Regions from separate parts of the Streptomyces sp. BPTC-684 genome, predicted to be linked through region 1. Evidence: riboswitches for the same ligand, from Rfam matches in the RefSeq annotation. Region 1 holds a riboswitch; each other region holds the start of a gene.

The links. A riboswitch is a leader RNA that binds a small molecule or an ion and turns the genes downstream of it on or off. The one in region 1 is predicted to bind cyclic di-AMP.
Region 2: it holds a riboswitch for cyclic di-AMP, as region 1 does, so the genes downstream of both, QIY60_RS16620 (transglycosylase family protein) here and QIY60_RS00375 (M23 family metallopeptidase) in region 1, are expected to answer to the same signal.
Region 3: it holds a riboswitch for cyclic di-AMP, as region 1 does, so the genes downstream of both, QIY60_RS11870 (M23 family metallopeptidase) here and QIY60_RS00375 (M23 family metallopeptidase) in region 1, are expected to answer to the same signal.
Region 4: it holds a riboswitch for cyclic di-AMP, as region 1 does, so the genes downstream of both, QIY60_RS03405 (M23 family metallopeptidase) here and QIY60_RS00375 (M23 family metallopeptidase) in region 1, are expected to answer to the same signal.

The regions. Positions count from the first base shown of each region.
Region 1 is NZ_CP124863.1:77,605-85,275, reverse strand. Features, by position in the region: gene QIY60_RS00400 (aspartate aminotransferase family protein) at 1-691, shown strand, start outside; gene QIY60_RS00395 (helix-turn-helix domain-containing protein) at 753-1,361, shown strand; gene QIY60_RS00390 (DUF6126 family protein) at 1,372-1,515, shown strand; gene QIY60_RS00385 (tyrosine-protein phosphatase) at 1,529-2,344, opposite strand; gene QIY60_RS00380 (alpha-galactosidase) at 2,542-4,656, shown strand; cyclic di-AMP (ydaO/yuaA leader) riboswitch at 5,044-5,209, shown strand; gene QIY60_RS00375 (M23 family metallopeptidase) at 5,214-6,158, shown strand; gene QIY60_RS00370 (SGNH/GDSL hydrolase family protein) at 6,289-7,080, shown strand; gene QIY60_RS00365 (NAD-dependent epimerase/dehydratase family protein) at 7,147-7,671, opposite strand, start outside.
Region 2 is NZ_CP124863.1:3,739,721-3,747,391, reverse strand. Features, by position in the region: gene QIY60_RS16645 (NAD(P)/FAD-dependent oxidoreductase) at 1-54, opposite strand, end outside; gene QIY60_RS16640 (Ppx/GppA phosphatase family protein) at 435-1,349, opposite strand; gene QIY60_RS16635 (DUF501 domain-containing protein) at 1,346-1,882, opposite strand; gene QIY60_RS16630 (septum formation initiator family protein) at 1,938-2,414, opposite strand; gene eno (phosphopyruvate hydratase) at 2,540-3,826, opposite strand; gene QIY60_RS16620 (transglycosylase family protein) at 4,142-4,822, opposite strand; cyclic di-AMP (ydaO/yuaA leader) riboswitch at 4,825-5,027, opposite strand; gene QIY60_RS16615 (transglycosylase family protein) at 5,287-6,273, opposite strand; gene QIY60_RS16610 (cytochrome P450) at 6,424-7,641, opposite strand.
Region 3 is NZ_CP124863.1:2,667,521-2,675,191, reverse strand. Features, by position in the region: gene QIY60_RS11895 (PhlD) at 1-1,025, shown strand, start outside; tRNA gene QIY60_RS11890 (tRNA-Met) at 1,073-1,146, shown strand; gene QIY60_RS11885 (GNAT family N-acetyltransferase) at 1,211-1,954, opposite strand; gene QIY60_RS11880 (hypothetical protein) at 2,072-2,365, shown strand; gene QIY60_RS11875 (PP2C family protein-serine/threonine phosphatase) at 2,471-3,619, shown strand; cyclic di-AMP (ydaO/yuaA leader) riboswitch at 3,775-3,923, shown strand; gene QIY60_RS11870 (M23 family metallopeptidase) at 3,986-5,014, shown strand; gene QIY60_RS11865 (aldo/keto reductase) at 5,106-6,050, shown strand; gene QIY60_RS11860 (PrsW family intramembrane metalloprotease) at 6,063-7,454, opposite strand; gene trmB (tRNA (guanosine(46)-N7)-methyltransferase TrmB) at 7,510-7,671, opposite strand, start outside.
Region 4 is NZ_CP124863.1:776,891-784,561, forward strand. Features, by position in the region: gene QIY60_RS03395 (HPr family phosphocarrier protein) at 115-396, shown strand; gene QIY60_RS03400 (GntR family transcriptional regulator) at 609-1,286, opposite strand; gene QIY60_RS03405 (M23 family metallopeptidase) at 1,492-2,262, opposite strand; cyclic di-AMP (ydaO/yuaA leader) riboswitch at 2,276-2,436, opposite strand; gene QIY60_RS03410 (pitrilysin family protein) at 2,662-4,050, opposite strand; gene QIY60_RS03415 (pitrilysin family protein) at 4,047-5,399, opposite strand; gene QIY60_RS03420 (DNA topoisomerase IV subunit A) at 5,581-7,671, shown strand, end outside.

The DNA of each region.
Region 1 (7,671 bases):
GCTGATCGCGGACGAGGTGCAGACCGGGCTCGGCAGGACCGGCGACTTCTACGCGTACCAGCACGACGAGGGCGTCGAGCCGGACCTGGTCTGTGTCGCCAAGGCGCTCTCCGGCGGCTATGTGCCGGTCGGCGCGACCCTCGGCAAGGAGTGGATCTTCAAGAAGGTCTACTCGTCGATGGACCGCGTCCTGGTCCACTCCGCCAGCTTCGGCTCCAACGCCCAGGCGATGGCGGCGGGCCTCGCGGTGCTCTCGGTGATGGAGGACGAGGAGGTCGTCGCCAACGCGCGCGTCACCGGCGAACTCCTCAGGTCCCGGCTGGCCGCGCTGGTCGACCGCTACGAGCTGCTGCACGACGTGCGCGGGCGCGGGCTGATGGTCGGCATCGAGTTCGGCAAGCCCTCCTCGATGCGGCTGCGCGGCCGCTGGACGATGCTCCAGACCGCCCGCAAGGGACTGTTCGCGCAGATGGTCGTGGTGCCGCTGCTCCAGAAGCACCGCATCCTCACCCAGGTCTCCGGCGACCACCTGGAGGTGATCAAGCTGATCCCGCCGCTGACGATCGGCGAGCGCGAGGTGGACCGGTTCGTGGAGGCGTTCACCGCCGTGATGGACGACGCGCACGGCGGGGGAGGCCTGATGTGGGACTTCGGCAAGACCCTGGTCAAGCAGGCGGTCGCCAACCGGTAGGGGTTTTGCCTCTGGGGCAAAAAATTTGCCCCAGAGGCAACCCGCTGACTGAATGGAGTGCATGAGCACTCCCGCCGAAGGCGCCGGGGAGCCGGCCGGCCCCGCGCTCCCCGATGTCGCCCCGCGCCTGCGCGACCTGCGGCGCCGCCGGGGTCTCACCCTGGAGGCCGCCGCCCCGCGGGCCGGGCTTTCGCCGGCGCACCTCTCCCGGCTGGAGACGGGCGCCCGCCAGCCCTCGCTGCCGATGCTGCTCGCGCTCGCCCGTACCTACGGTACGACGGTCTCCGAGCTGCTCGGCGAGATGCCGCCCGAGCGCGAACCCGTCATCCGGGGCGGCCGCGCCGAGCCCGCCGAGGCCGACGGCTGGACCTACCACCGGGCGGGCCACCCGGGCCGGGCCATGCAGGCCCTGCGGGTGGAGGTCCCGTACGGCACCCAGCGCGAGCTCGTCCGCGTCCACCCGGGCGAGGAGTGGCTCCACGTCCTGTCCGGGCGGCTGCGGCTCACCCTCGGCGACGCCACGCACGAGCTCGACCCCGGCGACAGCGCGCACTTCGACTCGCTCACCCCGCACCGGATCTCCGCCGTCTCGCACGGCGGGGCCGCGTTCCTGTTCGTCCACACCCTGCTCCAGAGCCCCGATCCGCATCCGCACCACCCGCACGGCTGAGAGGTACGACATGTCGCAGAACCAGGGACGGTCCGGCGAGAGCACCCAGGAGACGAAGTTCCCCCGGGGCCTCGTGATCCGGCTCTTCGCCTACTTGATCGCGGGCCACATCTTCGCGGCCTTCCTCTACCTCCTGTTCACGGTGGGCAAGTGAGACGTCGCACGGCTTACGCGGCGTCCTCGACCAGGCGGTCCTTGAGCCGCTCGCGCGTCTCCTCCGTCAGGCCCAGGCCCTCGGTCAGGTACCGGTCCGTGCTGCCCCAGGTCTCCTCGATCGTGTCGAAGGCCGCGTGCAGATAGCTCGCGCGGGCGTCGAAGAGGGGGTTGAGCAGCTCCACGATCTCCGCGTTCAGCCCGGCCGCCGAGGTGTCGCTGCGGTGCATCTTGTAGCGGCGGTGCGGGTCGTTGGACTTCAGGTAGTCCGCCTCGATGGCCTCCCGCTCGACGCCCACCGCCAGCAGCGACACCGCGATCGACAGGCCCGCGCGGTCCTTGCCCGCCGCGCAGTGCATCAGGGCCGGGACGCTGTCCTCGGCGAGCGCGTGCAGCACCCGGCTGTGCTCGGCCGTGCGCTCGCGGATGATCGTCCGGTACGAGCGGGCCATCCGGTCGGCGCCCCGGCCGTCGGACAGGACCGACCGCAGCTGGTTGATGTCGCCGTCGCGGACCATCTTCCAGAACTCGGCCCCGTCGGCGGGGTCCGTCAGCGGTATGTTCACATTGCGCACCCCCGGCAGGTCCACGTCCGGGCCCTCCAGCCTCTGGTCCGCCGCGTTGCGGAAGTCGAAGATGGTGTGCAGCCCCAGGGTGGCGAGGAAGGCCGCGTCCTGCTCGGTCGCGTGTGCCAGGTGGCCGCTGCGGAAGAGCCGTCCGTGCCGCAGCCGGCGGCCGTCCACGGTCGGCAGTCCGCCCACATCACGGAAGTTGCGCACCCCGGAGAGCTCGGGTTCGGTCGAAGGGATCTGCGGAGTCTGCTGCGTCACGTTGGCTCCTGATGTGGTTCGAAAAAAAGATCACGCCGCCTCGATCCGACGATACGACATGGGTTCCCGGGGCAATCATCTCGACGGCCGGACCGGAAGGCGACCCCCGCGCACCCGTTGCCCTCACGGGTGCGGCACCCCGATGCTGATGGTGGTGTTCGTGCCTGTGCGTACCTGTGCGGAACTGGGGGTCGGGGATGATCGAGACCGCGGACGGCGGACGGGTGTGGCTGCTCTCCGGCCGCACCAGTGGTTATGCGCTGCACCTCACGGACCACGGGGAACTCCTGCACCTGCACTGGGGCCCGCGGCTGGCCCTCGCCGACGCCGAGGCACTGGCAGCCCAGCCCCTCCCGCCCCACTGGCCCTTCGAGTCACCACTGGATGGTCAAGAGGAGTACGTGGTGGAGGGCGGGCCCCGTTTCGCGCGCCCCACGCTCTCCGTGCGCACCCCACAGACGCGCGGCACCGAGTGGACCTTCGCAGGCTCCGCGGTCGACGGCGACGAGCTGCGGCTGCGCTTCACCGACGCCGTGCACCGCCTTGGGCTCACCCTGCACTACCGGATGCGCGACGACGCCGACGTCGTCGAGCGCTGGGCGACTGTCGCCCACGAGGGCGCGGCCGGGGACCCGGACCTGGAGCTGCTGCGGGCCGACGCCGCCGTGTGGACGCTGCCGCTGCGCGACGGCTGGCGGCTCGGCCAGCTGCACGGCCGCTGGGCGGCCGAGTCCCGGCTCGTACGGGCCGAGCTCACGCCCGGCGACAAGGTGCTCGGCAGCCGCCGCGGCCACACCGGCCACCAGCACCTGCCCTGGGTCGCCCTGGACGCCGAGGGCGCCGCCACCGAGGAGGGCGGCGAGGTGTACGGGTGCGCGCTCGGCTGGTCCGGGTCCTGGCGCATCGCCGTACAGCACCTGCCGGACGGCCGGGTGCAGATCAGCGGCGGCGCCGGGTACGACGACTCCGGGTTGCTGTCGCTGGCGCCCGGCGCGTCGTACACCACTCCGGTCTTCGCCGGGCTGTGGAGCCCGGACGGCTTCGGCGGGGCCAGCAGGGAGTGGCACGCCTGGCAGCTGGCCCGGGTGATCCCGGGCGCCGAGCGGGTGCGGCCGGTGCTCTTCAACTCCTGGGAGGCCACCGGGTTCGCCATCTCCGAGCCGCAGCAGCGGGCGCTCGCGCACCGGGCGGCCGCGATGGGCGTCGAACTGTTCGTCATCGACGACGGCTGGTTCGGGGAGCGCACCCACGACGCGGCCGGGCTCGGCGACTGGACGCCCAACGCCGACCGCTTCCCCGGCGGCCTCAAGCCGCTCGCGGACGAGGTGCACGCGCTGGGCATGCGGTTCGGGATCTGGGTCGAGCCGGAGATGGTCAACCCCGACAGCGCGCTCTACCGGGCGCACCCGGAGTGGGCGCAGCACCAGAGCGGACGCCGGCGCACCGAGTTCCGCAACCAGCTGGTGCTCAACCTCGCCCGCCCGGACGTCCAGGAGTACCTCTGGGAGCAGTTGGACGGGCTCCTTTCGAGCGCGCCCGTCGACTATGTGAAGTGGGACTTCAACCGCTGCTTCACCGACGCGGGCTGGCCCGGCGAGGAGTATCCGCAGAAGCTCTGGATCGAGCATGTCCAGGCGCTGTACGGCCTGTTGGACCGGCTGCGGGCCGCGCACCCCTCGGTCGACTTCGAGTCCTGCTCGGGCGGCGGCGGCCGGATCGACCTCGGCATCCTCTCCCGTACGGACCAGGTATGGACCTCCGACAACACCGACCCGCTGGACCGGCTCGCCATCCAGGACGGCTTCAGCCAGCTGCACCCGGCCCGGGTGATGGCCGCCTGGGTCACCGACAGCCCCAACACCCAGCTCAACGGCCGCCGCAGCAGCCTGCGCTTCCGCTTCGTGAGCGCGATGGCCGGGGTGCTCGGCATCGGCGGGGACCTCACCCGGTGGAGCGAGGCCGAACTGGCCGAGGCGCGCGGGTGGGTGGAGCTGTACAAGGCGATCCGGCCGGTGGTGCAGCTCGGGGCCCAGTACCGGCTGCGGCCGCCGCGCGGCGGGCTCAGCGCCGTCCAATACGTGCGCGGCGACGACATCGTGGTCCTCGCCCACCTCCAGGCCCAGCACTACGGGGAGCGGCCCCAGGCCGTGCGGTTGCGCGGCCTGGACCCGGCGGCGGCCTATCGGTGCCTGGACACCGGGGCCGTACACAGGGGAGCGGTATTGCTGCACCGGGGTCTGGACACCGGGCTGCGGGGCGATCTTGATGCGGCGGTGTTCCGTTTCCGGCGGCTGGGCGCGCACCCGGCATAAGGAATTCGCGCTCTTGGTGAGGGAAGGAGCCCTATCGGGATGCACTGACCGAAACTGGACAGAGTGGGGCGATAAGTGGCGTGAAGGGGTGAATGGGTTGGAGCTTTCGCCCGGATTGGGCGATTTGATGATGCCTGTCCATCTCTCCGACGGGAAAAGGAAGTTGCCCGTGAGCAGCGTCATATCCGTGACGTTCCGTGGTGGCGGCCCCGAATGAATTCCCCCGTGCGGCGGGGCGTGTTGGGAATTCCGGTCGACGCAGGGTGACCGCAATTCCCGGCTGAATTCCCGGCCGGGAATGCCGAAGGCGAATGGGCACTTGTCGTGGCCCGCCGGGCTCGCTTACGGTCACCGCAATCCGGGTGGACCGCCGAATCCTGCCACCGCTCGGAATCCGCACCCATCCACGTGTGGCAGGAGCGGGGGACCCAGGTAAGCGCCGTCCGGAGTTCCGGCACGGCTCGGGGTGAAGCCGGAGCACCGCACGCGGTGCCCGGCCGGGCAGCTCCAGCCCGAACCCGACAGCTCACCTCGCAGGCGCCGGAGAGGAATCCGCCATGCCCGCGAAGGGTAAGCACCGCCGTCCCAAGTCCAGCCCGATATCCCGGGGCATGGTCGCCGCCGGTACGGGCGGCGCCGCGCTCGCCATCCCGCTGCTGGGCGCCACCGGCGCGCACGCCGCGGTGAAGACCGCCGCCCCCGCCGCCGCCCCGCAGCAGGCCGCCCGCACCTTCGCCGCCGCTCCGGCCGCCGCCCCGCAGGCCGCGCCCACCACGTACAAGGTCAAGAGCGGCGACTGTCTGTCGCAGATCGCCGAGGACCACCGGCTCGGCGGCTGGCAGCGGCTCTACAAGGACAACCGTGAGGTCGTCGGCTCCGACCCGTCGCTGATCCGCCCGGGCATGAAGCTCGTCCTCGGCGCGAAGGCCACGGGCGGCGCCACCTCGCACGGCTCCGCCAAGACGAGCGGCTCGCACGACTCCGGTACGAAGGCGTCGGCCACCCGCACGTCGAAGTCGTCCCGGGCCGCCTCCGCCCCCGAGGCGTCCACCGCCGACACCGCCCCGTCCACCACCGCGAACCAGGGCTCCGCCTCCGGCTTCAGTGCACCGCTCGACAGCGTGAGCATTGGCACCCCGTACCGCATGGCCGGATCCATGTGGTCCAGCGGCTACCACACGGGCGTCGACTTCGCGGCCGAGACCGGCACCACGGTGAAGGCCGTCGGCGCGGGCACGGTCGTCTCGGCCGGCTGGGGCGGCGCATATGGGAACCAGGTGGTCATCCGGCACGCCGACGGCATGTACTCCCAGTACGCCCACCTCTCGCAGCTCTCCGTCTCGGCCGGGCAGACCGTGGCCGAGGGCCAGCAGCTGGGGCTCTCCGGCGCCACCGGCAACGTCACCGGGCCGCACCTGCACTTCGAGATCCGCACCACGCCCGACTACGGCTCGGACGTCGACCCGCTCGCCTATCTCCGTCGGCAGGGCGCGAGCCTCTGACGGGCGTTGCCACGTCCGTAATTGGCGTGTATTCCCGCTGCGGGGATCTGACCGGGTGGTCTATATCACCCACCGTCAACCCCTCCTTACGGTCGCGTAGGTCACACCCGTAAGGGAAAGATATGGTCTCGTGGCAGACGATTCGAGATCATTCAACAGCGGTACGTTCGGGTCGTACACGGCGATCGGCGACAGCTTCACGGAAGGCGTCGGCGACCCCGGCCCGGACGGGGCGTTCGTCGGCTGGGCGGACCGGTTCGCCGTGCTACTGGCAGACCAGCGACCGGAGGGGGCCTTTCGCTACGCCAATCTCGCTGTCCGCGGCAGGCTCCTCGACCAGATCGTCGAGGAGCAGGTGCCGCGGGCCAAGGAGCTCGCGCCCGACCTGGTGAGCTTCTGCGCGGGCGGCAACGACATCATCCGGCCGGGCAGCGACCCGGACGACGTGGCCGAGCGCTTCGAGCGCGCCGTGGCCGACCTGAAGAGCGCGATCCCGACGGTCATGGTGACCACCGGGTTCGACACGCGCGGGGTGCCGGTCTTCAAGCATCTGCGGGGCAAGGTCGCCACGTACACCGCGCACGTGCGCTCCATCGCGGACCGCTACGGGTGCCCGGTGCTCGACCTGTGGTCGCTCAAGTCCGTGCAGGACAGGCGGGCGTGGGACGAGGACCGGCTGCACCTGTCGCCGGAGGGGCACACCCGGGTCGCGCTGCGCGCCGCCCAGGTGCTGGGGCTGCCGATCCCGGCCGACCCGGACCAGTCGTGGCCCCCGCTGCCGCCGCGCGGCACCCTGGAGGTGCGGCGCGACGACATCCACTGGGCGCGCGAGCACCTGGTGCCGTGGATCGGACGACGGCTGCGCGGCGAGAGCTCGGGCGACCACGTGGAGCCGAAGAGGCCTGACCTGCTGCCGCTCTGACGGTCCATCAGGTTCTGCTCCATCTCCTGACGGACCGTCGCACGGGTGGCTCGCCGCACGTACGGCCTAGCCGTGCAGCAGCTTGCGTTCCGTCTCCGGGTCGAGGCCGACCCGGGGGCGGTCCGGCCGCTGCGGCGGCTCGCCGCCGATCGACTGGAGCCAGGCCCAGGTGTCGGCGACCGTCTCCTCGACGGGACGGCAGCGCAGCCCCGAGAGCACGGCCTTCCACACGTTCGAGCCGTGCATCGTGCCGTGCAGCTCGCCCGGCGGGATCCACACGGGCAGGTGGTTCCACGGCTCGACCCCGGCGGCCAGGATCGGCTCCGGGTCCGTCCAGCGCAGCTCGGCGCCGCCGCCGGTGACCCGGGCGCACGCCTCAAGGAGCTCGCCCATGGTGGTGTGGTCCGGCGGGGAGACCAGGTTGTACGGGCCGCAGAGCCCGAAGTCGGCCGCGCTGACGATCCACTCCGCCAGGTCCCGGGCGTCGATGAACTGGACCGGCAGATCGCGCGGCCCCGGCGCGAGCACCTCGCCGCCGCGCGCCATGCGCCCCAGCCACCACGGCAGCCGCCCGATGTTCTCCCACGGGCC
Region 2 (7,671 bases), 3.7 Mb from region 1:
GCCTACGTACCCACCGCCTACGACGAGGATTCGGGGACGCTCCGTGGTGCTCATGCCATCGAGTATCCACCCCCCTCCGTACCCCCGCTCGTGCGCCCCTTCACAAGGTCCGACGGGGCCTCTGCTACACTTCGCGGCCCACGTGACCCAGGTCATGGTGTTCGGAGGGAACCAAGGTAGAGGGGAGAACGTTGTTCACCCCTCCTGAACTGGCCCTCACACGGTTCCGCGGGCTAGACCACCGGGCTGCGACACACACCCGTAACACACCGCCCGCCCCTTGGATCGCGCGCGGTTGAGCCCCTGAACCTGCAGAAGAGAGGCCCACGGCCCCGAATCGAGGCCAACCGGCGGGTTTTCCTTGTGAAGAACTTCACGAACTTTCTTGCGGAGGGTGATCCGGAGGGCCCCTCGAAGGCCCTCCGGGACCCCTTTCACGCGATCGACCAGGCGATTCCGTCGAGGATGTCGTGCTCGCTGACCACGACCTCGTGGGCGCCCGTGCGCTCCATGACGGACAGCAGGACCAGCGCGCCCGCCGCGATCACGTCGATGCGGCCGGGGTGCAGGACCGGGATCGCCGTGCGGTCCTCGTGGGTCGAGGCGAGCAGGCGCTCGGTGACCGCGCGGACCTGCTCGTAGGAGATACGGGAGTGGTGGATCGCCGCCGAGTCGTACGCGGCCAGGTCGAGCGCGATCGCGGCGACCGTGGTCACCGAACCGGCCAGGCCCACCAGCGTGCGGGGTTCGCGCAGCGGCACCGTCCGCTCGGCGAGGTCGAGGGCGGCCTCGACGTCCGCCCTTATCGCCGCGATCTGCTCGGGCGTGGCCGGGTCGCCGGGGTGGTGGCGCTCGGTCATCCGGACGCAGCCGACGTCCACGGAGCGGGCCGCGCGCACGTGCCGGGAGCCGACCACGAACTCCGTGGAGCCGCCGCCGATGTCGACCACCAGGTAGTCGCCGTCGGAGTGCAGCTCCTTGGTGGCGCCGGTGAAGGAGAACTCGGCCTCCTGGTCGCCGGTGATCACCTCGGGCTCGACGCCCAGGATGTCCAGGACGCCCCGGACGAACTCGTCGCGGTTCTCGGCGTCGCGGGAGGCGGAGGTGGCGACGAAGCGCAGGCGCTCGGCGCCGAACTCCTTGATGACCGCCGCGTACTCGCGGCAGGCCGCGAAGGTGCGCTCCAGGGCCTCGGGGGCGAGGCGCCCCGTGCGGTCCACGCCCTGACCCAGGCGCACGATCGTCATCCGGCGGTCCAGGTCGACCAGTTCGCCCGTCTCGGGGTCGCAGTCGGCGACCAGGAGGCGGATCGAGTTCGTACCGCAGTCGATGGCGGCGACCCGGGTCACTTGGCGTCCTCCCCCTCTACGCAAGGGGTGACGCAGGGGCCCTTCGCCCACCACTCGGGCAGCATCGCGATCGCCTCGTCGCCCAGCGGGTTCACCCCGGGGCCTGCCGCCAGCGAGTGGCCGACCAGCACGTGCAGGCACTTCACGCGGTCCGGCATGCCGCCCGCGCTCGGGAAGCCCTCCAGGACCTCGATGGCGTCGCGGCGGGCGATGTAGTCCTCGTGCGCGGCGCGGTAGGCCGCGGCCAGCTCGGGGTCCGTCGCCAGACGCTCCGTCATCTCCTTCATGACCCCGTTGGCCTCCAGCGTGCCGATCGCCGACGCCGCCCGCGGGCAGCTCAGGTAGTACGTCGTCGGGAACGGCGTGCCGTCGGGCAGCCGGGGGGCCGTCTCGACCACGTCCGGGTTGCCGCACGGGCAGCGGTGCGCGATCGCGCGCAGTCCGCGCGGCGGACGGCCCAGCTGCTCCTGGAAGGCGGCGATGTCCGCGGCGGTCGGCTCGGTGCGGGGCGTCTGGGGCGGGGGCGTTTCCATCGCGGTGTCTGTCTCAGTCTCTGTCTGTCTGGATCTGTCTCTGGCGGTGACGTCGTCAGTTGCCGGGGCGGTCGGTCTTGTCCACGCCGTCCCAGAGGTTCTGGTGCCAGGGGCGGCCGGTGGCGGCCTTGCCGTCGCGGTGGCCCTTGCCGGCCGACGGGTCGGTCACGGTGTAGCCGGTCTCGCCCGGAAACTGCATGTGCAGGTGCTCACGGGCCAGCCGCTTGACGTACGCGTCGTCCTGGAGCCGCGCCTTCTCGTCGCGCAGCCGCTCGACCTGCGTAGCCGCGTCGTGCTCCTTGCGGCGCTGCTCGGCGATGTCGCCGCGCTGCGACACGTACTGGCGCATCGGGTACGCGAGGGCCACCACCAGCGAGCACATCACCAGGGCGAGCAGGGCGGCCCGCCCGGTGAGCCGGGAGCGGCGGGCCTGGCGCTTGGTCTGGGAGCGGTAGACCCGGGCCGCGGTCTGCTCGCCGAGCACCTTGAGCCGGGCGGCGGTGGAGAACCGGTCCCGGTTGCCCTTGGCCATTCGCCCCGCTCCCCTCACGTACGTACAACGTCCCCGGACACGGTACGGGACCGGGGCCGGGGACGTATGTACGACAGGGCGGTCTGCCCATGTCAGGACTGCTCAGCTGGTCAGCTGGCCTGGGATCAGCCCTTGAAGCGCGGGAACGCGCTGCGGCCCGCGTACACCGCCGCGTCGTCGAGGATCTCCTCGATGCGCAGCAGCTGGTTGTACTTGGCGACGCGGTCCGAGCGGGCCGGGGCGCCGGTCTTGATCTGGCCGCAGTTCACCGCGACGGCGAGGTCGGCGATGGTGACGTCCTCGGTCTCGCCGGAGCGGTGGGACATCATGCACTTGAAGCCGTTGCGCTGGGCCATCTCGACGGCGTCCAGGGTCTCGGTCAGCGAACCGATCTGGTTGACCTTGACGAGCAGGGCGTTGGCGGAGCCCTCCTCGATGCCGCGGGCCAGGCGCTCCGGGTTGGTGACGAAGAGGTCGTCGCCGACGATCTGGACCTTGCTGCCCAGCTTGTCGGTGATGACCTTCCAGCCGGCCCAGTCGTCCTCGTACAGCGGGTCCTCGATGGAGACCAGCGGGTACGCGGAGACGAGCTCCTCGTAGTACTCGGTCATCTCGGCGGCCGAGCGGGACTGGCCCTCGAACTCGTACTTGCCGTCCTTGTAGAACTCGGACGCGGCGACGTCGAGCGCGAGCGCGATGTCCTTGCCCGGGGCGTAGCCGGCCTCCTTGATGGCCTCAAGGATGAGGTCGAGGGCGGCGCGGTTGGACTCCAGGTTCGGGGCGAAGCCGCCCTCGTCGCCCAGGCCGGTGGACAGGCCCTTGCGCTTCAGGACGGCCTTGAGGGTGTGGTAGACCTCGGCACCCCAGCGCAGCGCCTCGGAGAAGGACTCCGCGCCGATCGGGGCGATCATGAACTCCTGGATGTCGACGTTGGAGTCGGCGTGCGACCCACCGTTGAGGATGTTCATCATCGGAACGGGCAGCAGGTGCGCGTTCGGGCCGCCCAGGTAGCGGAACAGCGGCAGGTCGCTGGCCTCGGAGGCGGCGTGGGCGACGGCGAGCGAGACGCCGAGGATGGCGTTGGCGCCGAGCGAGCCCTTGTTGTCCGTGGCGTCCAGGTCGAACATCGCCTGGTCGATCAGGCGCTGCTCGGTGGCGTCGTAGCCGACGAGCTCCGGGCCGATCTGCTCGATCACGGCGAGGACGGCCTTCTCGACGCCCTTGCCCTGGTAACGGCTGGGGTCGCCGTCGCGGAGCTCAATGGCCTCGAAGGCACCGGTGGAGGCACCCGAGGGGACGGCGGCACGGCCGGTGCTGCCGTCGTCGAGGCCGACCTCGACCTCGACCGTGGGGTTGCCTCGGGAGTCCAGGATTTCCCGGGCTACGACGACGTCGATGGACGGCACGAGCATCTCCTTCTGGGATGTGACGCGAATACGCCGGGCCGCGTGGTCCGGCACCCCTGAGCCTAACCGCCTCCGGGGCATCGGCCAGCCGACCGACCGGCTCGTGGGACGAAACGGGGGGCAAAATGTTCCCGAACAAAACAATCCCCCGTGCCGGGGGCGGGACGGGACGGGTTCAGCTTTCAGCTGAGTGGATCACCTGCGGCCCGGTGGGGGCTGGTCGCGCAGTTCCCCGCGCCCCTGATGCATAAGGGGCGCGGGGAACTGCGCGCTCAGCCAGCCACGGTCCGCAGACGAAAACCGGGCCGAAAAAGGTCGCGCCTAGCTCAGGTGGAGCTGCTGGTCCACGTAGATCAGGTTCGCGTCCTTCACCACGTCCTTGTTCAGCTCGAACAGCTTCTGCCAGCCGCCCTTCACGCCGTGCGCCGCCGCGATGGAGCCGAGCGTGTCGCCGGCCTTCACCTTGTACTCGCCGGTGCCGGTCTTGACCGGGGCCGGGCGGGACTCGCCGCGCGAGGCCGGCGCGGACTCGCGCTTCGGGGCCGGGGCGGCCTTGGGGGCGGCCTTGGGCGCGGCCTTCTTCGGGGTCGTGGAGGAGCCGGACGTGTCCACGTTCGGGGACGCGCCACCGGCCGTCAGGTTGCCCGCACCGGCGCAGGACCAGGCACCCGGCCCCTGCATCGCGAGCAGCTTCTCGGCGGTGGCGATCTGCTGGCCCTTGGTGGCCAGGTCGGCACGGGAGGCGTACTGCGTGCCGCCCGCCGCGGCCCAGGAGGACTGCGAGAACTGCAGGCCGCCGTAGTAGCCGTTGCCGGTGTTGATGGACCAGTTGCCGCCGGACTCGCACTGGGCGACCGCGTCCCAGGTGGAGACCGAGGCGGCGGAGGCGGAGCCCGCGGCCATCAGCGGGGCGGCGACGGCCGCACCGGTGACACCGGCGAGCGTGGCGACGCGGACGGCCTTGGACGGGCGACGGTGCTTGCCCTTGCCGGAAAGCAGCATGGAGTTCTCCTCACCGACGCCTGCGAGGTGAGCTGTCGGGTTCGGGCGAGTGAGTGGCCCGGCCGCGCCCCGAAAGGCGCGTCTTCACCCCAAGCCGGTCCCGCAAGCCGTCTCGTACGTCTCGCCGCATTGGCGTACGTCCCTCAACGGCCGGGCCCGGCGCTTACCTTGGGTCCCCCGCTCCTGCCTACGGCGCATCGAGCGTCGACTGTTCCCCGCGACCGGCGGCAGGATTCGGCGTTCCCGGTCGAAGGGGCCCGTGGTGACGAGCGCTCCGACCGTAAACACACCAACCCCTGATGTTCAAAGGGGCACATCGGGGAGAAATCGCCCCCGACGCCCCTTCCACAACACCCGTTTCCGCAGGTCGGGGGCTTATCGCCCGTACCGGACCGACGGGACGCGCCAGTTGACGGAAAGAGACCCATGTCTCACTTACGCAGAAGTGGACATAGGCCCCTGAACTACCCCTTGGCCGGGGCCGGGTTGTCCGTCTTTGTCGGGTTCTTTGTCGGGTCCAGATCAAGGCTCTGGCCGGGCAGGATGAGGTTCGGATCGGTGCCGATCGTCTTCTCGTTCGCCTTGTAGAGCGCGGACCAGCCGCCCTCGACCTTGTGCGAGCGCGAGATGTCCCACAGGTTGTCGCCGGGGCGGACGGTGTAGTCGCCGCCCTCGGTGAGCGCGTCACCCGCCTCACGTGAGTCGGCGTCACCTCGCGAGGCGTGCCGCCCCGATTCATGGGAGTTGTCCGTATTGCCCGGCTCGGTGGTCGCGGGGGTGCCGCTCTCGGCCGGGTCGGGCGTGCCGCGGTGCTTGCCGCCGGAGGCGGCGTCCGGGGAGCCGGTGGCCGGGCTGGAGGGCGTCGTGGACCCGGGCTTGCCGCTCGCGCCCGTGGACGGCGCGGACGGCGTCGTGGACGGCTTGGGAGCGGTGGAGGCCGAGCCGGACGGCTTCGCGGGCGCCGGAGCCGTCTTGGCGGGCGCGGACGGAGTCGCGGCGTCCGGGGTCGCCGCCCCCTCCTCCGAGGGGACGTACGGCGAGGGCGTGGCGCCCGGGTCGACGGACGGCGCACCGGCGCCCGAGGTGAGCCCGGAGACCGCCGAGCAGCTTGTGAAGGCCTTGGGGCCCTTCGCCGCGAGCACCTTCTCGCCGACGGCTATCTGCTGCGCGCGGCTGGCCAGGTCGGGCCGCTCGGCGTACGCCGTACCGCCGTAGGCCTGCCAGGTCTCCTGCGAGAGCTGGAGCCCGCCGTACAGGCCGTTGCCGAAGTCGGCGCTCCACGCGCCGCCGCTCTCGCACTCCGCGACGCGGTCCCACGTGGTCGCGGAGGCGGCGTTCGCACCGCTCGCCGCGAAGAGCGGAAGGGCGAGGGCCGAGCCGGTCACCCCCGCCGCGACGACGAGTGCGGGAGCCTGGCGGGGTCGGCGGTGCCGTCCGTTCCCGGAGCGCATGCTGTGGCCTTCCGTGTGACTACGTCTGTGACTGACGAGCCGGACGTTGAGCCCGGTTCCCGAGTCGAGGGGTGAACGTAGCCGTACTCGAACGCTTGTCACAAGTCGATGCACCCGCGATAACGCCAAAGTCACAGTTATGACGGATCGTCAGTTCTGGTGGGGTGTGAACTCGACCGGAAGCGTGCGCAGTCCGCGCATGATGAGCCCGCCGCGCCAGCGCAAATCGGCAGGATCCGCCCCGAGCCGCAGGTCAGGAAGGCGGCGCAACAGGGTGGCCAGCGCGGTCTTCGCCTCCAGGCGGGCGAGCGGTGCGCCCAGGCAGTAATGGATGCCGTGGCCGTAGCCGAGGTGCTGGTTGTCACGGCGGCCGAGGTCGAGCGCGTCGGGGTCGCGGAACCGCTCGGGGTCGCGGTCGGCGGAGGCGAGGACGACGAGCACCGGGTCGCCGGCGGCGATGTCCTGACCCCCGATCGTCAGCGGCCGGGTGGCGAACCGCCAGGTCGCGAGCTCCACGGGCCCGTCGTAGCGCAGCAGTTCCTCGACGCCGGTGTCCAGCAGGTCCAACTCCCCGGCCGCGAGCGAGGCCTGGAGCCGCTCGCGCTGGTCCGGGTTGCGCAGCAGCGCGTACACGCCGTTGCCGATGAGGTTCACGGTCGTCTCGAAACCGGCGAACAGGAGGATGAAGGCCATCGCGGCGGCCTCGTTCTCGGTGAGGTGCTCGCCGTGGTCGCTGGCGCGGATGAGGCCCGAGATGAGGTCGTCGCCGGGGTTCTCCCTCTTCCGGTGGATGAGTTCGAGCAGGTACCCGCGCATCTTCTTGACCGAGCGGGCCACGCCGCCGCGCGGGCCGCCGCCGTGCCGGATCATCATCCCGGCCCAGTCGCGGAAGTCGTCCTGGTCCTCGCGCGGCACGCCGAGCAGGTCGCAGATGGCGTAGATGGGCAGCGGGAAGGCGAACTCGTGGATGAGGTCGGCCGTCCCCTCCGCCGCGAACCGGTCGATGAGCTCGTCGGTCAACTCCTGTACCCGGGGCGCGAATTCGGCGACCGTACGGGGAGTGAACGCCTTCGACACCAGCCGCCGCAGCCGGGTGTGGTCCGGCGGGTCGATGTTGAGCAGATGCGTCATCAGATCGGCCTTGCGCTCGCCCGGAATGCCGGTCTTGCCCTTGGCGTGCGCGGGCTCGTCGTGGTGCGCGGGGTTCTTGGAGAGCCGCTGGTCGGCGAGCGCCTGCTTGGCGTCCGCGTACCGCGTCACGAGCCAAGCCTCGACCCCGCTGGGCAACTTGGTCCAGTGCACGGGCGAATGCTCCCGCAGCCACCCGTAGACGGGGTACGGGTCGGTGGCGAACTCCCAGGTGAACATCTCGGGGGTGGACGGGTTCCCGGGCGCGGG
Region 3 (7,671 bases), 2.6 Mb from region 1:
ACATCCGACGTGCCAACCCCGATCGCCCGCGGCTGGAGGCACACCTGCGGATAGCCCGGGCCACCACCGTCCGTACCCGCCGTTTCACCCGCCCTCTCGACGCCCCGACCGTGGCCGGAAATGCCACCGTCGAGGAGCGCAACAGGGCGGCGTACGAAGACGCGTTGCGGCTCGCGGTCCGCTCCGGGCGCCGGGCCCTGGCCCACGCCGGCCTCGCCCCCGACGACATCGACTGCGTCATCACCAGCCACACCACCTCCTGGACCGTGCCCTCCCTCGACGTCGCCCTCGTCCGGGAACTGGGCCTGCGGCCGGACGTACGGCGCGTCCACCTGTCGACCGTCGGCTGCGCGGGCGGCGCCCACAGCCTGGTCCGGGCGCACGAGGACATCGCCGCGCACCCGGGCTCCCACGTCCTGGTCGTCGTCTCCGAGTGCCTGTCGACCGCCACGTACAACCACACCGACACCAGCCGGGAGTCGATGATCTACAAAGTGCTCTTCGGGGACGGCTCGGGCGCGGTGGTCGTCTCGGACACCCCGGCCTGGAGCGGGCCCAGCTTCGTCATCGAGGACACCTTCGAGTACGTCCTGCCCGACAGCATCGACCGCTACCGGGGCCGCCTCACGGCCGCCGGGCTGCACTTCGACTCCACGGCCGCCGCGACCACCGCGCTCAGCGACAGCCTCCCGGCGGTGCGCAAATGGCTCGGCGGCAGCGGCCGGGCCCTGGAGTTCGCGGTCGTCCACCCCGGCGGGCCCCGGATCCTGGAGGACGCGGCCGCCGGGTTCGGCCTGGACGGCGACCGCGACCACGGCGATCTGCGGCACGCCTGGGCGAGCCTGGCCGCCAACGGGAACCTGGGCGGCTCCGCCGTCCTCGACGTGCTGGCCCGCACCTTCGCGCAGGCCCCCGGCGACCGGCAGTCGGGCCTGATCATCGGTTTCGGGCCGGGGTTCGTGCTGGCCGCCTCGCGGGGCCACTGGTCGGCGGGGGCGGAGGCCCCGCGCACGGGCTCCTCGTAAAGCGGTACGGAGCACCGCCCCGCATGCCGTACAGTTGTGTTTACCGACGCGGGGTGGAGCAGCTCGGTAGCTCGCTGGGCTCATAACCCAGAGGTCGCAGGTTCAAATCCTGTCCCCGCTACTGAAGCCCTGAGGCCCGGCACATGAGAATGTGCCGGGCCTCAGGCATTCCCGGGCCGCCCCGGCTATACCGCCAGTTCCGCCGCCAGGAAGCGCCGGTACGCGAAGCCCAGGTCCTCGTACAGGCGTATCGCCGCGTCATTGGCGCCGTCCACCATCAGGCCCGCCGTCCCGTGCGCGGCCAGCGCCTCGGCGAGCACCTTGGCGACGACCGTACGGGCCAGGCCCCGGCCCCGCGCCGACGGGTGCACGGCGACCCCCGCGAGCAGCCCGACCTCGGGGGACGACCAGGCGAGCGCGGCGACGGCGGTGAGGCGGCCCGCGTCGTCCCGGGTGCCCGCCCACCGCTCGACGCCCGGCGCGCCCGGCAGCGCGTACGAGCCGGGGAAGGCCTCGGCGAGCAGCGCGGTGATCTCCTCGGCGTCGTCGTCCGCCAGCCAGCACGCCTTGCCCTCGTCCGCCGCGCCCGCCTCGGTGGGCGACAGGGGGCGGGTACGGCCCATCCAGCCGAACGCGGCCACCGTGCGCAGCTCCGGCAGTGCCTCCACCAGCGCCCGCACGGTCGTCTCGTCGCCGAGCGGGCGGTAGGACGGGCCGGTCTCGGCGAGCACCGAGGCGACCAGCGGGGCCAGCGACCCGACGGGCCCCGAGACGGCCAGCCGGTCGTGGCGGGACAGATCGGGGGCGGCGACGGCGAAGGCGCGGCCGTCCTCGCTCGCCCAGGCGCGGGAGGGCCCGGTCAGGCCCTGGGCGGCCCACAGGAGCGGCGGGTCGGACGGCAGGGCGGCGGTCGAGCGAAGTTCGTGCATGGGCCACGAGCCTGCGGTCGGCCTTCGCGCGACGTCAAGTTCCGGCGTGCGGGTCGTGAAGCGCCCAGCGGCACCTCACCGGCCGAGAGATGTACGTCAAGTAGTCTCACGGATGCTATGCGTGACCACATGGCGGGGCTGCTGCGAGCGGCGAGGCGGCGGAAGGTGCCCGCCGTGCCGCTGTTCGTCGCCCTGTGCGCGCTGCTGATGTGTCTGTCCCTGCCGCTGTCGCTGCCCCTGTCGCCGGCCGCGCCCTGGGTGACCGCCCCCTCGTACACGAAGGGCGGCGTCCCCTCCGTCCACGGCGCCCCGGCGGCCCGACGCCATGCCCGGGGGACCTGTGTACGGGGCCGGGCCGGGCCCCGCAGGTGCCGGGCGCGGCTGATCGCGACGGGCGCGGAGCGCCACTGAGGCCGCACCCGGTTGGCCGAGGTGAGGTCGCCGCTGGCGGAGAGGCCCGGCACCCTGGGTGGGGCGCGGAACGCCGCTGCCCTGCGGACGGGCTGGAGGCCACGGGTGCGGCAGCGATCGGACGGCGGCGGCCGGGACGGCTCCCGGCGCCTCGCCCTGGTGCGCGTGCTGCCCGCGCTGCTCCTGGTCGTCGGGGTCGTCCTCGACGTGGCGACGCCGCCCGATCTGACCGCCGCCGCCCTCTTCGCGGCCGCGCCCCTGATCGCGGCCCCCTTCTTCGGACCGGTCGGCACCGCCGTCGCGGGTGCGTCGGCGGTCGGGGCGGTGCTGGTCACGGAGTATCTGCACGACATCCCCAGCACCGGCGAGGCGGTCAGCGAGCTGTTCACCGTCACCACCGTCGGCGCGCTCGCCCTCTTCATCAACCGCATGCTGCGGCGCAGCGGTGAGCGGCTCGCCTCGGCCCGGGTCATCGCGGAGACCGCCCAGCGCGCCGTGCTGCCGACGCCCGCCGAGCGCATCGGGGGCCTCCAGGTGGCCGCGCGGTACGAGGCGGCCCAGGCCGACGCGTTCATCGGCGGGGACCTCTTCGCCGTCCAGGACACGCCGTACGGGGTGCGCCTGGTCGTCGGGGACGTGCGCGGCAAGGGGCTTGAGGCGGTGGAGGCGGTGGCCGTGGTCATCGGGGCGTTCCGGGAGGCGGCCGAGCAGGAGGCGACCCTGGAGGCCGTGGCCGGGCGCCTGGAGCGCGCGCTGACCCGGGAGGGCACCCGGCGCGACGGCCTGGACGCCGTCGAGGGGTTCACCACGGCCGTGCTCGCCGAGATCCCGCGCGGCGCCGGGCCCGTACGACTGGTGAACCGGGGTCACCCCGAGCCGCTGCTGCTCCACGCCGACGGGGCCCTGGACGCGCTCACCCCGTCCGACCCTGCGCTGCCGCTGGGGATGGCGGAGCTGGGGGTGTGGCCGGACCGGGCGGAGGCGTACCCCTTCCCGGCCGGGGCGACGCTGCTCTTCTACACCGACGGCCTCTCCGAGGCGCGCTCGGTGGAGCCGCCGGGAGTCTTCTACGACCCGCACGAGCGGCTGCGCGGCCGGATCTTCCCGGGCCCCGACCGGGTCCTGGACGCGTTGGTCGACGACGTGCGCAGACATACGGGCGGGGGCGCCAGCGACGACATGGCGCTGCTCGCGGTGGGGCGGCCCGGGGTGCGGCAGCCGGAGCGGCGGCGGACGATGCCGGTGGTGCCGTGACCGTACGTAGTCGAACGGCATCCCTGTGCATAACAATTGACACACCGTCAACTCTTGCCCCCGACGATCAGGGGGAACCGCTTGGAATCCGGTCCCCCTGTCTATTAACGTTCGATAACGCAGCGCGGTCGTCCCAGCCGTCGCAGAGGCGGCACCGTGCGCACGCGCCGAATCCCGAAAGGGAACCGGGGAACCACCAACTTGGGGTGAATCGGGCACCTTTGCACCTTCGAAGAGGTGCCCGTAGGAGACCTTCCTGCTCCGAACCCGTCAGCTAACCCGGTAGGCGAGAAGGAAGGAAAGGAGTGCGCCTCCGTGGCGTCCAACGAGCCTGCCCTCGGCACCCCGCCGGTTTCCCCCGTCTCCCTGTACGGGACCGCGCCCAGTGACACCGAGGTGTGGGAGGAGTGGAACCCCACCGAGGAATCGGTCGCCACCCGCGGCCGGCACCGGGTCGTCAAGCAGCGCGGCGGGCTCGCCCGCAGCTCCACCGTCCTCGGCGTCGGCGTCATCGCGGCCGTCGGCGCGGGCGGCATGGCCAGCGCGCAGAGCAAGCCGCCGGTCTCCATATCCCTGCCCGACTCGGTCGCGGACAACCTGCCCGACGTCAAGTCCCTGCCGGGCGTGGGCACGCTGATATCCGACATCGCGGGCGACGACGAGAAGCCCGACACCTCCCCGGCCGCCCAGGCCGACAAGGCCGTCGCGAGCGCCCCCCTCACCATGGCGGGCGTCTCCCGGGCCGACGCGGAGCAGGGCGCCACCGGCGCCGGCGAGGCCCTGCGCGCCCGCATCCTCCAGCAGGCCGAGCAGCAGCAGAACGACGCCGAGGCCGAGGCGAAGGCGACCGCCGAGAAGGCCGCGGCCGTGAAGGCGGCGTCCGAGGCGAAGGCCGCGCAGAGCGCCGCCGAGCAGAAGGCGGCGGCCGAGAAGAAGGCCGCCGAGGAGGCCGCCGCCAAGAAGGCGGAGGAGGAGCGGCTCGCCGAGCTCGCCAAGAGCTTCTCGCTCCCGGTCGCCTCGTACACGATCACCTCGACGTTCGGCGAGGCCGGCTCGATGTGGTCCTCCGGCCACCACACCGGACTCGACTTCGCCGCCCCCACCGGCACCCCGCTCAAGGCGATCCACGGCGGCACGGTCAAGTCGGCGGGCTGGTCCGGTTCGTACGGCTACCGCACGGTCATCGAGCTGGAGGACGGCTCGGAGCTCTGGTACTGCCACCAGTCCTCGATCGCGGTCAGCGCGGGCCAGAAGGTGACGACCGGCGAGACGATCGGCCGCGTCGGCGCCACCGGCAACGTGACGGGCCCGCACCTGCACCTGGAGGTGCACACCCCGGGCGGCACGGGCATCGACCCGATGGCGTGGCTGCAGTCGAAGGGCCTGAACCCGTAGGACGTGCGCGTGTGGGGCGGGGGCGCCTCGGGCAGGGGCTCCTCGGGCGGGGGCGCGGAATAGCCGTGCCCCGCCCGCCCGTTCACTCCCCATGACCTCTCTGCGCCCCCTAGGCTCCTCCGACCTCTCCGTCTTCCCGCTCGCCCTCGGCGGCAACGTCTTCGGCTGGACCGCCGACGAGGCCGCGTCGTTCGCGGTGCTCGACGCGTACTCCGCCGCGGGCGGCAACTTCGTGGACACCGCCGACACGTACTCGTCGTGGATCCCCGGCAACAAGGGCGGCGAGTCCGAGGAGATCATCGGCAAGTGGCTGGCCGCGCGCGGCAACCGCGCGGACGTCGTCGTCGCCACGAAGGTCGGCGGGCACCCGGAGTTCAAGGGGCTCGCGGCTCCCACCATCAAGGCCGCCGCCGAGGCGTCGCTGCGCCGGCTCGGCACGGACTACATCGACCTGTACTACACGCACTTCGACGACGAGTCCGTCCCGGTCGAGGAGATCGTCACCGCCCTCGACCAGCTGGTGCGGGAGGGCAAGGTACGTGCCGTCGCCGCCTCCAACATCTCCCCGGAGCGGCTCCAGGACTCGCTGGACTTCTCCGACCGCGAGGGCCTGGCCAAGTACGTCGCCCTCCAGCCGCACTACAACCTGGTCTCGCGCGGCACCTACGAGGGCGCCCTCCAGGACACCGCCGGCCGCTCGGGCCTGGCCGCCGTCCCCTACTTCGCGCTCGCCTCCGGGTTCCTCACCGGCAAGTACCGCCCGGGCCAGGACGTCGAGAGCGCGCGGGCCGGGAGCGCCGCCAAGCACCTGGAGACCGACCGGGGCGCGAAGGTGCTGGCCGCGCTCGACCGCGTCGCGCAGGCGCACGACGCCGAGCCCGCGAGCGTCGCGCTGGCCTGGCTGGCCGCCCAGCCGACCGTGGTCGCCCCGATCGCCTCGGCCCGTACGGTCGAGCAGCTGCCCGCGCTCCTCGCGGTCGCCGACCTGGAGCTCACGGACGCGGAGCTGAGCGAGCTGAAGACCGCGTCGGCGTAGGCGTCGGCCGCCTCAGCGCAGATAGGGGTTGTACGGGGAGGAGGACCGGTCGTGTCCGTACGGGGCCTGGTGTCCGTACGGCGGCCGGTGCCCGTAGGGGTACGGCTGGGGCGGGATCCAGAGGCGGCCCGCCGCGCCCGCCGCGTAGAGCAGCGCGGGTCCGGCCACCGCACGGCGCTCCCACAGGTGGTGCAGCAGCTCCTGCTCGCGGGCCGTGAAGTCCGGGCCCGCCTGGGCGCGGCGGGCCCGGCGGCGCAGGAACGCCAGGGCCGTCGCGAACGCCTCGTACTCCGCGACCGTCCGCGCCGCCCGCTTGCCCCCGTAGGTGCGGTAGGCGAAGTCGCGGGCCATCGAGCGGGCCCGCATCGAGGAGAGCGCGAGTGGTTCGGCCGGGCCCAGCCAGCCCGCCGCCGCGTACGCGGGCAGCTCGGCCGCGACCGTGCGCAGCTCCCGCTGGCGGCTCCAGATCGCCAGCCAGGTGAGCAGGCCGAAGACGGGGACCATGAACGCGGCGTAGACGAGGTAGAAGCCGTACGTCCCGAACGACGACGAGCCGTTCCACAGCGCGTGCATCCCCATCGCGGACAGCAGGCCCAGCACCGGCAGACCGATCCGGCGCCGGCGGCTGCCCGGTACCGCCAGCGCCGCCGCCCCGAATCCGATGCCGGTGCACACCGTGAACAGCGGGTGCGCGAACGGCGACATCACGATCCGTACGAAGAAGGTCGCCGCGGTCGTCGAGGAGAGGCCCGCGGTGTGGCTGACCTGGTCCTCGCCGAAGGCGTTGCCCAGGTAGAGGATGTTCTCGGTGAAGGCGAAGCCGGTCGCGGTGAAGCCCGCGACGACGACGCCGTCGACTATCCCCTTGAAATCCCGTCTCCGGAACAGGAAGAGCAGCAGCACGGCCGCCGCCTTGGCGCTCTCCTCGACTATCGGCGCGATGACGGTCGCGCCGAGGTGGTCGGCGGAGGACGGGTCGGCGGTCGCGGTGGCTATCCACTTGGTCGCGAACGAGTTGGCGATGATCGCCACAAGCGCGGCGGCGCAGGCGCCCCAGGCGAAGGCGAACAGCAGGTTGCGCCAGGGGCCCGGGTCCACGCGGTCGAGCCAGCGGAACGCGGTGCCGAGCAGCGGCACCGGCAGCACCGCGAGCGCAAGGCCCACCAGGAACCCCTCGGTGCCGGTCTGCTCCCGCACGATCGCCAGGATGACCAGACCGCACAGGGCGAGCAGGGTGATCAGCGCGCCGGCCCGGACGGCCCTGGAGCGCCAGAAGTCGCGCCGCGGCCGGTAGCGCCACTTGGCGCGCTCCGGCACGGCGTCGAACCGCGGCTCGGCGCCGCGCTCCGGGACCGGCTGGAGCGGGCCCGGCGGCTGGCGTTGCGGAAGTGACTCGGACGACACCAGACGACCCTAACGAGGGGTACGGACAATCCGCGACGGTGCGTGGGGGCGGCCGTCAGGCGGAGGGCAGCTCGGCGACACGGGTGAAGAGCAGGTCGTGGACCACATGGCCCTTGTCGAGGCCCTGCCCCTCGAAGCGCGTGAGTGGCCGGAACGCGGGCCTGGGCGCGTAGCCGCCGTCCGCCTGGGTGTTCTCGAACGCGGGGTGCGCGTTGAG
Region 4 (7,671 bases), 700 kb from region 1:
GACGGCGGCCAGGGCCGAAGGGCCGCCGGATCCGGGACCGACGTCGGCACGAGCACTCCGCAGGACATGAGAGACTGGTCTAGACAACCGTCAGAGATTTCGAAGGGCATCACCATGGCTGAGCGCCGCGTCAATGTCGGCTGGGCCGAGGGCCTGCACGCCCGCCCCGCTTCCATCTTCGTCCGCGCCGCCACGGCCTCCGGCGTCCCCGTGACGATCGCCAAGGCCGACGGCAACCCGGTCAACGCCGCCTCCATGCTCGCGGTGCTCGGCCTGGGTGCGCAGGGCGGCGAGGAGATCGTGCTGGCTTCCGAGGCGGAGGGCGCCGAGGCGGCCCTGGAGCGCCTGGCGAAGCTCGTCGCGGAGGGCCTCGAGGAGCTCCCCGAGACCGTCTGACCGCATCCGGTCGGCCGAACGGCCCGGACCGGCGCGTCACCGCACTTCGCGAAAGGAGCCGCGGATCCTGAATTCAGGGTCCGCGGCTCCTTTCTATTCGGGTGGGATACACGACTGCGCGAGCCTCGTGCTCGCGCCGCCAATTCCCGCGGCGATTCCGGGCAGCGCAAAAGAACCCCGCCCCAGCACTCCCTTTGTATACGGCGACCCCGTTAAGCGCGGGCGCTCGCGGCGTTTACGGCATGTTGCGAAGTCCTCACGTCCACCGGGCGCCGCAGGCGATAGGCGGAAAACGCACGCTCGGCGTGGTGGGCCGCCAGCGACCTGGCCCGCTCCGCGTCGCCGCGTGCCACCGCGTCCACGAGCGCCCCGTGCTCCGCCCAGCACTCGGCGGGCAGCGCGGGCTGCTCCACCACGTACATCCAGGCGATCTTGTGCCGCAGCTGGGTGAGCAGCGCGATGAGGCCGGGGCTGCCGGAGGCCTGGGCGAGCGTCTCGTGGAACCAGACGCCCAGCGAGCGCAGATCCTCGCCCTGGGCCCGCCGGATGCGGTCCTGACCCAGCCTGACCAGGCCGCGCAGCACCTTGAGATGGGCCTCGGTGCGCCGGGCGGCGGCCCGCGAGGCGGCCAGCGGCTCCAGCATCGCGCGCAGTTCGAGCAGGTCGGCGGCCTCCTGCTCGGTCGGCTCGGCGACACAGGCCCCGGCGTGCCGGCGCGTGGTGACGAACCCCTCGGACTCCAGCGTGCGCAGCGCCTCGCGGACCGGGACGCGCGAGACCCCGTACCGCCGGGCGAGCACTTCCTCGGTGAGCCGGCTGCCGCGCGCGAAGAGCCCCGCGACGATGTCGTCGCGGATTGCCGTGCATACCGATTGCGCCGGAATGCGCATGACCGAACCTCCGCCTTAATCCCCGCGAAACGCGGTCGATCGACGCCTGTTCGGCGACTCTATTCCAGCGGCTGTTAATTCCCGGTGACATGCCGTATGCAATGCATATCTTTTGGCCACGGACGGCTCTCCGCATCCGGCCCGGACGCCGGAGCCCCCGGCGCGGGTGCGCCGGGGGCTCCGGTGGAACGTGCGGGGACGGCCGTCAGACGTTGACGCCGTGCGAGCGCAGATACGCGATCGGGTCGATGTCCGAGCCGTACGTCGGCGCCGTGCGGGCCTCGAAGTGGAGGTGCGGGCCGGTGGTGTTGCCGGTGTTGCCGGAGAGGCCGATCTGCTGGCCCGGCTCGACGCGCTGGCCGACGAAGACGCCGATGGACGACAGGTGGCCGTACTGCGTGTACGTGCCGTCGTTCATCCGGATCACGATGTTGTTGCCGTACGCGCCGCCCCAGCCCGCCTCGACGACGGTGCCCAGGCCGACGGCGTGCACCGAGGTGCCCTCGCCCGCATGGAAGTCGATGCCGGTGTGGCTGCCGGAGGACCAGATCGAGCCGCCGGTCTTGTAGCCGGTGGAGACGTAACCGCCGTCGATCGGGGCGACGAAGGAGTTGAGGCGCTTGCGCTCGGCCTCGCGGGCGGCGCGCTCCTTGGCCTCGCGCTCCTCCTTGGCCCTCGCCTCGGCCTTGCGCTTCGCCTCGGCGGCGGCGCGGGCCTTGTCGGCGGCGTGCTTCTGGGCGGCGGCCTGGGCGTCGATGCGGTCGGCGAGGGAGTCGCCGATCACGATGGCCTGGGTGATGCCGGTGTCCTCGACGGAGGCCGCGGCGGGCGCCGCGTTCTCGGCGGCCAGGGCCGGGGAGGCGAGGGTGCCCACGACGCCGGCGGTGGCGAGGGTGGCGATGCCCGCTATGTTCGCGCTCTTGCGCGACACGGCGCTCGGACGACGGTGTTTCCCGGTGGCACGGGTGAACGCCATGGAGAGGCGGTGTCCTTTCCTTCCATCTCGCCTACCGGGTTAGCTGACGGGTTCGGAGCTGGAAGGTCTCCTACGGGCCCCTCCGCGGGCGGAGGCGTCCGATTCACCCCAGGGACTGAGTGGGTCCCCGGCTCCCCTGGCTCGCGCCAGTTGGGGACTCGGCGATCGCTGTCCGGTGCCGCGGCTGCGACGGGTGGTGACGGACAGCCCGACCGACGCTAGACGGCCGATCTTTCAATCACCAAACAGACACGTCTTTTTGTAGCGCACGCCACATGACAGACAGGCAACCTCCCCAATAAACCGGACATAAGGGAGGACCCCGACGGCCACTCGGCCACCGGGGTCCTCACCCACCTCGTCCGCCCGCCTGCGGGACAGCCCCGGCGGGTGGCTCAATCAGCCCGCGACGACGGTGACTTCACCGATGCCGAGCGCCTTGACCGGCTCCTCGATCTGCGCCGCGTCACCGACCAGGACGGTCACCAGACGGTCCACCGGGAAGGCGCTGACGACCGCCGCGGTGGCCTCCACGGTGCCCGTGTCGGCCAGCCGCGCGTACAACTGCGCCTGGAAGTCGTCCGGGAGGTGCTGCTCGACCTGGTCGGCCAGCGTCCCGGCGACGGCGGCCGCCGTCTCGTACTTGAGCGGGGCCACGCCCACCAGGTTCTGCACGGCGGTCTCCCGCTCGGCGTCGTCGAGACCCTCGGCGGCGAGCTTGCGCAGCACCGTCCACAGGTCGTCGAGGGCCGGGCCGGTGTTGGGCGTGTCGACCGAGCCGCTGATGGCGAGCATGGCAGCGCCGGTGCCCTCCGCGCCGGAGCGCAGCACCTGTCCGTACGCCCGCACTCCGTACGTGTAGCCCTTCTCCTCGCGCAGGACGCGGTCCAGGCGGGAGGTGAGCGTGCCGCCCAGGCAGTACGTCCCGAGGACCTGGGCGGGCCAGACCCGGTCGTGGCGGTCCGGGCCGATCCGGCCGATCAGCAGCTGCGTCTGGACGGCGCCGGGCCGGTCGACGATGACCACGCGGCCGGTGTCGTCGGCGGTGACCGGGGGCATCGGGCGCTCCACGGCCGGGGTGCCGGTCCAGGCGCCCAGGGTGTCCGCCAGGACCGCGTCCAGGTCGGTGGCGCCCAGGTCGCCCACGACCACCGCGGTGGCCGCCGCCGGGCGTACGTACGCCTCGTAGAAGGCCCGCACCGCCGACGCGTCGATCCGCGTGACGGTCTCCTCGGTGCCCTGGCGCGGGCGCGACATGCGCGCGGTGGCCGGGAAGAGCTCCCTGGAGAGCTGCTGGGCGGCGCGGCGGGCCGGGTTGGCCAGCTCGTGCGGGATCTCGTCCAGGCGGTTGCGGACCAGCCGGTCGACCTCCGCGTCGGCGAACGCGGGGGCGCGCAGCGCCTCCGCGAGCAGGCCGAGCGCCTTGGGCAGCCGGGAGACCGGCACTTCGAGGGAGACCCGCACGCCGGGGTGGTCCGCGTGCGCGTCCAGGGTGGCGCCGCAGCGCTCCAGGTCGGCGGCGAACTCCTCGGCGGAGCGCTTGTCGGTGCCCTCGGAGAACGCGCGCGCCATGATCGTGGCGACGCCGTCCAGGCCCGCCGGCTCGGCGTCCAGCGGGGCGGCGAGGAAGATCTCGACGGCCACGACCTGCTGGCCGGGGCGGTCGCAGCGCAGCACGGTGAGCCCGTTGGGCAGGGTGGCGCGGCCGGGGGCGGGGAACGCCCAGGGACGCGCGGTGCCGGCGGCCGGCTGGGGGTGGAACTGCATGGTCACGCCGGTCTCGCTCACTGCTCTGCTCCCTTGGCGTCGGCGTCGGCCGCGTCATCTGCTTCGGCGGTCGTCGGCTCGTACACCAGCACCGCCCTGTTGTCCGGGCGCAGGGTGGCCCGGGCCACGTCCCGCACCTCCTCGGCGGTGATGTCGAGCACCCGGTCGACGGCGGTCAGGGCGAGCTGGGGGTCGCCGAACAGCACCGCGTACCGGCACAGTTCGTCGGCGCGGCCCGCGACCGTGCCGAGCCGGTCCAGCCACTCGCGCTCCAGCTGGGCCTGGGCGCGCTCCATCTCCTCGGCCGTGGGGCCCTCTTCGGCGAACCGGGCCAGCTCGTCGTCGACGGCCGACTCGATGTCGGGGACCTCGACGCCGCCGGACGTCTTCACGTCCAGCCAGCCGAGCGAGGGCGCGCCGGCCAGCCGCAGCAGGCCGAACCCGGCCGCCACGGCGCTCTGGTCGTGGCGCACCAGGCGGTTGTGCAGGCGGGAGGACTCGCCGCCGCCGAGGACGGTGAGCGCCAGGTCGGCGGCGTCGCACTCGCGCGTGCCGTCGTGCGGCAGCCGGTAGGCGGCCATCAGGGCGCGCGCGGGGACGTCCTCGTGGACGACCTCGCGCAGCTGCTCGCCGATGACGCCGGGCAGCGCGCCGTCGCGCGGCGGCTGCTTGCCGTCGTGGGTCGGGATGGAGCCGAAGTACTTCTCGATCCAGGCGAGGGTGCGCTCCGGGTCGATGTCGCCGACGACCGAGAGGACCGCGTTGTTCGGCGCGTAGTACGTACGGAAGAAGTTCCGGGCGTCCTCCAGCGTCGCCGCGTCCAGGTCGGCCATGGAGCCGATCGGCGTGTGGTGGTACGGGTGGCCCTCGGGGTAGGCAAGGGCGGTGAGCTTCTCGAACGCCGTGCCGTACGGCACGTTGTCGTACCGCTGGCGGCGCTCGTTCTTGACGACGTCGCGCTGGTTCTCCATGGACTCGTCGTCCAGGGCGGAGAGCAGGGAGCCCATGCGGTCGGCTTCCAGCCACAGCGCCAGCTCCAGCTGGTGCGTGGGCATGGTCTCGAAGTAGTTGGTGCGCTCGAAGCTGGTGGTGCCGTTGAGCGAGCCGCCCGCGCCCTGCACCAGCTCGAAGTGACCGTTTCCGTGGACCTGGTGCGAGCCCTGGAACATCAGGTGCTCGAAGAGGTGAGCCAGGCCCGTGCGGCCCTTGACCTCGTGGCGGGAACCCACGTCGTACCAGAGGCAGACCGCGGCGACCGGGGTCAGGTGGTCCTCGGAGAGCACCACGCGCAGGCCGTTGGCCAGCCGGTGCTCGGTCGCTGTCAGGCCGCCGGAGCCGGCCTGGGCGGTGGCCGTGTGACCCATGGGCATGTACGTCCCTTCGATCGCGGTGAAGAAGTCCTGCCACTGTATGCAAGCGCACCGACACCTGGCGAAGTTCCCGGGTCGCGGTCGGCGTTGTCAGTGGGACGGTCCACAATGGTCGGCGTCAGCAGCAGACCTTGTTGGTGGTCGCTAAGAAGAACTCGTTGGTGAAGGAGCCACAGCCGCGATGGCCCGCCGCAGCACGAAGACCCCGCCGCCGGACGATTTCGAGGAGAAGATCCTCGACATCGACGTCGTGGACGAAATGCAGGGCTCCTTTCTCGAGTACGCCTACTCGGTGATCTACTCGCGGGCCCTGCCGGACGCCCGCGACGGCATGAAGCCGGTCCACCGCCGCATCGTCTACCAGATGAACGAGATGGGCCTGCGCCCCGAGCGCGGCTACGTGAAGTGCGCGCGCGTGGTCGGCGAGGTCATGGGCAAGCTCCACCCGCACGGCGACGCGTCGATCTACGACGCGCTGGTGCGGATGGCTCAGCCCTTCTCCATGCGCCTGCCGCTGGTCGACGGCCACGGCAACTTCGGCTCGCTCGGCAACGACGACCCGCCGGCCGCGATGCGCTACACCGAGTGCAGGATGGCCGACGCCACCTCGCTCATGACGGAGTCGATCGACGAGGACACCGTCGACTTCTCCCCGAACTACGACGGCCAGGAGCAGGAGCCGGTGGCCCTGCCCGCCGCGTTCCCGAACCTGCTGGTCAACGGCGCGACGGGGATCGCGGTCGGCATGGCCACGAACATGCCGCCGCACAACCTGGGCGAGGTCATCGCCGCCGCCCGCCACCTGATCCGGTATCCGAACGCGGACCTGGAAGCGCTGATGCGCTTCGTCCCCGGCCCCGACCTGCCGACCGGCGGCCGGATCGTCGGCCTGTCCGGCATCAAGGACGCGTACGAGTCGGGCCGCGGCACCTTCAAGATCCGCGCCAAGGTGTCGGTGGAGAACGTGACGGCCCGCCGCAAGGGCCTGGTCGTCACGGAACTGCCGTTCACGGTGGGCCCGGAGAAGGTGATCTCCAAGATCAAGGACCTGGTCGGCTCGAAGAAGCTCCAGGGCATCGCCGACGTCAAGGACCTCACCGACCGCTCGCACGGTCTGCGCCTGGTCATCGAGGTCAAGAACGGCTTCGTGCCCGAGGCCGTCCTGGAGCAGCTCTACAAGCTGACGCCGATGGAGGAGTCCTTCGGCATCAACAACGTGGCCCTTGTGGACGGCCAGCCGCTCACCATGGGCCTCAAGGAGCTCCTGGAGGTCTACCTCGACCACCGCTTCGAGGTCGTGCGCCGCCGCAGCGAGTTCCGCCGCACCAAGCGCCGCGACCGGCTGCACCTGGTGGAGGGCCTCCTCGTCGCGCTCCTCGACATCGACGAGGTCATCCGTCTCATCCGGTCGAGTGACAACTCGGCGCAGGCCAAGCAGCGCCTGATCGAGCACTTCTCGCTCAGCGAGATCCAGACGCAGTACATTCTGGACACCCCGCTGCGCCGGCTCACCAAGTTCGACCGCATCGAGCTGGAGAGCGAGCGCGACCGGCTCACCGGTGAGATCGACGAGCTGACCGGCATCCTGGAGTCCGACACCGAGCTGCGCAAGCTGGTCTCGACCGAACTGGCCGCGGTGGCCAAGAAGTTCGGCACCGAGCGGCGGACGGTCCTGCTGGAGTCGGCGGGCGCGCCGGTCGCGGCCGTGCCCCTGGAGGTCGCGGACGACCCGTGCCGGGTGCTGCTCTCCTCGACGGGCCTGCTGGCGCGTACGGCGAACGCGGAACCGCTCGCGGAGGCCGAGCGGCGCACCAAGCACGATGTGATCGTGTCCGCGGTGCCCGCCACCCAGCGCGGCGACGTCGGCGCGGTCACCTCGGCCGGGCGGCTGCTGCGGCTCGCCGTGATCGACCTGCCGCAGCTGCCGGACACGGCGGCGGCGCCCAACCTCTCGGGCGGCGCCCCGGTCTCGGAGTTCCTGTCGCTGGAGGCCGACGAGACACTGGTCTGTCTGACGACCCTGGACGAGTCGTCGCCGGGGCTGGCGATCGGCACCGAGCAGGGCGTGGTCAAGCGCGTGGTGCCCGACTATCCGGCCAACAAGGACGAGCTGGAGGTCATCACCCTCAAGGACGGCGACCGGATCGTCGGCGCGGCGGAGCTGCGCACCGGCGAGGAGGACCTGGTCTTCATCACGGACGACGCCCAGCTGCTGCGCTACCAGGCCTCGCAGGTACGGCCGCAGGGCCGCCCGGCGGGCGGTATGGCGGGC